2 regions of the Paenibacillus sp. FSL H7-689 genome follow, and region 2 is predicted to be linked to the other one. Evidence: riboswitches for the same ligand, from Rfam matches in the RefSeq annotation. Region 2 holds a riboswitch; the other holds the start of a gene.
What was found. A riboswitch is a leader RNA that binds a small molecule or an ion and turns the genes downstream of it on or off. The one in region 2 is predicted to bind thiamine pyrophosphate.
Positions count from the first base shown of each region.

Region 1 (2,472 bases), on a different contig from region 2:
TGATCTCAATAATGGCAAGACCACTTCATATGAAGCAGATGACCGACACGTAATCATTAAGCGGTCGGGCAAAGCTGAGGGTGTGGAGCAGCGTTCATATCGTGTACGCGAGACAAAAGCCGGATATCAGGTTGAATTGTCCATTCCGTGGGGTGGTATCCAAGTCGGATCAGAATATGAAGCCGGATTGGATATCCGTGTGACTGATGGCGGTTCAAGTGGGACACAACCTTATAATCCACTGTACTGGAATGATCGAACACAATCTCAGGAACAGGATACAAGCAAATACGGCGTGATTCAACTCGCCCCTATGCCCAAATCTGCACAAGCTGTGCAAGGGATTGTTCAGATTGATGGGAAGAAAGACACATCATGGAATAAGGCTGCACCATTTGAAGTAAAACGGTTGAACCAGAGCGAAGGTGCAGAGGCAGTGGCTCGCGCAATGTGGTCAGGTGAGTATCTATACCTGCTGATCGACGTCACTGATCCAAACATCATTACAGATAGTATCAACCCATGGGATCAGGATTCGGTTGAGATTTTCCTGGACGAGAATCACCAGCGCACACCGTATTTTCAATATGATGATGCCCAGTTCAGAATCAGTGCAGACAATGTGGGAACCTTTGCAGGGGGTGCCTCACCTGGACGCCTTGTAAGTGCTGTGAAGAAAACAAATAAAGGATATCTCGTAGAAGCCAGAATTCATTTACAATCATTGACGCCCAAAGCAGGAAATGTTCTCGGTTTCGAGCTCCAAATTAACGACAACCAGGGCGGAGGTAAGCAGAGCGTAGCCAAGTGGAATGATACGACCAATGAGAGCTGGAGAAATACTTCCCAGTACGGAATACTCACTTTTGTCGGAAAGAACAAACTCGGGCATTAAACCATCGGCAGTAGTTGCAAGAATAGAAACCATCATAACAGTGGCTGAAACTCAACCATTGTTGTGATGGTTTTCATCGTTTACATACGTCACCAAAGGTGATGAGGGGCGATACAATCTTCCTTGACTATATTTAACAGCCCTTGATATACTAAATGGATGTTATTTTATCTTTTATGGGAATAGGAAAGTAATCAACTACATACAACCGTTTGCGAGGGAGCCTTAACCGGCTGAGAGGGTGTTAAACCGACCTTACCTGATTTGGATAATGCCAACGTAGGGATGCAACGATGAAACACTGTACTTGGGTAGCTCATGCGAACCCCCTTGTTTTAGTGTATTTGTCTGCGAAACATCCATAGGATGTTTCGTTTTTTTGTTTTTAAATACGTACATTATGAATTGGAGGAACACATGTTGACTATTTCAGAGAGACTATATCAGGCAGCACAGCCTGTGTGGAAGGAATGTCTTGAGCATCCCTTTGTTAAAGGAATCGGAGATGGTTCCTTAACGGTTGAACAATTTCGTTATTATTTGCTGCAAGACTACTTGTACCTGTTCGATTATGCCCGCGTATTTGCACTAGGTATTGTCAAGTCGCACGACCCCAAATTGATGCAGTTTTTTAGTGAAAACGTAGATAACATCCTGAATGGTGAAATGAAAATTCATCGTTCTTATATGGAGCGATTAGGAATTACAGAGGATCATGTTTTCCAGGTAAAACCTGCCCTGAAAAATGCAGCCTATACTAACTATATGCTCTCTGTTTCCCATGCGGGTGGCATAGAAGAAGTACTTGTATCCATTCTGGCCTGCTCATGGAGCTATGCAGAGATTGGTCAAGTCCTTGCCCAAAAGCCAGGTGCAGCTGAGCATCCTTTTTACGGAGAGTGGATCACAGGATATGCTTCCTCTGAATACAACAGCAACAATCAATCCCTAGTGACGTTAACTGATAAGCTATTAGAAGGCTGTAGCGAGGGAACGTACCAACGGATGGAGGATATTTTCGTGATGTGCAGTCGCTTTGAGCTTGATTTTTGGGAAATGTCATGGAAGCTGGAGCCTTAAGTTCACTGTAGTCAATTAAAGTAGAGAGCAGCGGCCATAAACAGTCTCAGGATAGAAATAAGTAGAATACGTAAAGGAACGCTTGCAATAAGCGTGTTTCGTGACGATGCCAAAAAAAGGGCGGATAGTATCCGCCTTTTTTCATTGTTGAAATTCTTGACACAGGGACATTTTGTTCTCTGAAGTCTCTGGCTAAAATCAAAAAGGGTGTCAGGACGGAATGTTCATAGCAGTCTGAATGTTTTTCAGATCGAGCTGAATTTGCTCTGCAATATGGTAAGGGTGGTATAAACCATGCTGCACCATGTAATTTGATATCTTTTCATGAGAATCTATGGCTTCATCGAGCTGTTTCATCAAAATTTGTTTGATTTCGGGGGTGGCACATTCGGTCACAGCCATGGCGTAGTTTCTGACACCGCTCTTGGCGTTCATCAAAAAATCCATTGCGATCACGTCATCGGTCAGCGTATTAAGACCAGTCATGTGTTCTAATA
Region 1 is NZ_ASPU01000057.1:39,825-42,296, reverse strand. Features, by position in the region: gene C170_RS25205 (endo-1,4-beta-xylanase) at 1-895, shown strand, start outside; TPP riboswitch at 1,102-1,199, shown strand; gene tenA (thiaminase II) at 1,313-1,975, shown strand; gene C170_RS25195 (spore coat protein) at 2,186-2,472, opposite strand, start outside.
Region 1: it holds a riboswitch for thiamine pyrophosphate, as region 2 does, so the genes downstream of both, tenA (thiaminase II) here and C170_RS28060 (ABC transporter substrate-binding protein) in region 2, are expected to answer to the same signal.

Region 2 (2,472 bases):
GCATACGTATCAAGGGACAAGCCATGAGATCATGACACTGGATGTGACAGACCCCGAAGCCTGTCAGCATGCTTGCGAAGGCATGGATGTGGTTGTACATCTGGCGGGAGATCCTTCCCCGAATGCCGGATTTTATGAATCGTTGTTGGACATCAATATCAAAGGTACATTTAATGTATTCCGTGCAGCTAAAGACCAAGGTGTACGAAGAGTCATTCTGGCAAGCAGTGCACAGACGATTGAGGGGTATCCCATTGATGCTCAAGTCTATCCGGACATGCCAACACGCCCACGGAATTTGTACGGGGTTAGCAAATGTTTTGGAGAATCGCTCGCTTCCTATTTTGCGTATACAGAAGGTTTACAAAGTGTAGCAATACGTATAGGTGCATATGATGATTTTCAACCGGATGGACCAGCGCTGGAGGCAAGGGATATGAGCGCGTATATTAGTCCGGCTGATTTGTGTGATTTGATGTTCAAAGCAATTACAGCTACCGATCTGGAGCCCTTCACCATACTGCATGGGATCTCGAATAATCGGTTTAAACGATTGAATCTGGAAACCACTCAGAAACAGGTAGGTTATGACCCCAAATCCGATGCTTTTGCACTCAGTCAGATTGCCTTATATGATTCGCCACGATAATTATTGAAAATAACACATCCAAACAGGCTGTTATACATATGTATAACGGTCTGTTTGATAACTTATACGTGTCCCTATCCAGTTCATGACTGGACAGGCCCTACCCTCTGGCCTATAATTACACCTAGTAATGCCCGTAACTTCATAGTTTCCCAGGGGAGTCGGAATTGGCCGGCTGAGAGTGTATCCCACCAAGATACTAACCCTTAGACCTGATCTGGATCATGCCAGCGTAGGAATCGGAGTATATCGAAATGGCACAGCCCTATGGCTGAACGCCACCTCTCTAACGCCTGCACGCGTCCCGGAATACGGGGCGCTTTTTTTGTTACTATCAGAAAGTAAATGCTTTGAAGCATCCCCTTCCTGATATTGCAAGAAAACTTCCGCTAAACGCGGTCTGGCTTCCTTGAATGACATCGATGGACGTTTTACTTACGTTCAAAAATAACGTCATCCAGATCTCAACTGGTATAAATCTGTCGATTTATGCAAGATGATTGGATATGAAGCCAAGGAGTACCCCGTGCCAATCGGCCGGACATACCGAAGGAGAGAACCACAGATGAAATGGCGTAAAACGATGGGATTGTTGCTCTTATGCGTGCTTATGGTGACTGTAGCCGCATGTGGTGGCAAAGAAGCTGCCCCAGCTGGGCAGAACGGCAGCACAAATACGGAAAGCAGCAACGAAGGTGACACTGCCGCCCTGAAAGATATTAAAGTGGTGCTCGACTGGACACCGAATACGAATCATACAGGCCTTTATGCAGCTGTAGATCAAGGTTTTTACAAGGCCGAAGGCTTGAACGTGGAGATTGTACAACCAGGTGCCGGTGGCGCAGATACGATGGTTGCCTCCAATGAAGTGCCTTTTGGCGTAAGTTATCAGGAGAGTGTAACTCAAGCACGCACACAGGGTGTTCCACTCGTCTCCATTGCAGCAGTTATTCAGCATAATACATCCGGGTTCGCTGCTCCGGCGGATCGGAATATCAAGTCACCGAAAGATTTTGTAGGTAAAACCTATGGCGGTTGGGGTTCCCCAGTCGAAGAAGCCGTGATGCAATCCATTATGGAAGGCGACGGAGCCGATGTATCCAAAGTGAAAAACATTAACATGGGTGATGCTGACTTTTTCACCGCAGTGAAACGGGATATTGATTTCGCATGGATTTTCTACGCTTGGACGGGGATTGAAGCCGAACTACGCGGGGAACCGATCGACATGTTATATGTGAAGGATTATTCAGATGCACTGGATTATTACACGCCTGTCCTCGTAACAAACGAGCAGACGATCCAAAACGACCCTGAGTTGGTGAAAGCATTTCTGAAAGCCACCTCCGAAGGGTATCAATACGCAATTGATCATCCCGAAGACGCAGCCAACATTCTGATCAAGGCCGTACCGGATCTGGATAAGGAATTGGTGCTGGCAAGCCAGAAGTGGCTTAGTCCCAAGTACACAGATGACGCCCCGCGCTGGGGTGAGCAAAAGCAGGAAGTGTGGCAGAACTACACCGACTGGATGTTTAGCAAAAAACTGCTGGATGAACAGATCGATGTGAGCAAAGCATATACGAACGATTTTTTACCCCAATAAAAATTTCTCATATAAAACGAACTTAATATTTACACGAGGACGGAGAGGACAGAAATAACGTGAAAAAGCGAAGCGGTCGCCTTTATCACCGGATTTTCCCTTTAGAGAAAGGGAATCAAAAAAATCTGGGGATAACAGCGATTGGAAGGTTATTCTGTCATCGAAGTGGCTAGTGTAACGGTCATTAGTTCATTTTATATATCATGAAAGGAGCCGT
Region 2 is NZ_ASPU01000065.1:142,833-145,304, reverse strand. Features, by position in the region: gene C170_RS28065 (NAD-dependent epimerase/dehydratase family protein) at 1-649, shown strand, start outside; TPP riboswitch at 794-906, shown strand; gene C170_RS28060 (ABC transporter substrate-binding protein) at 1,215-2,255, shown strand.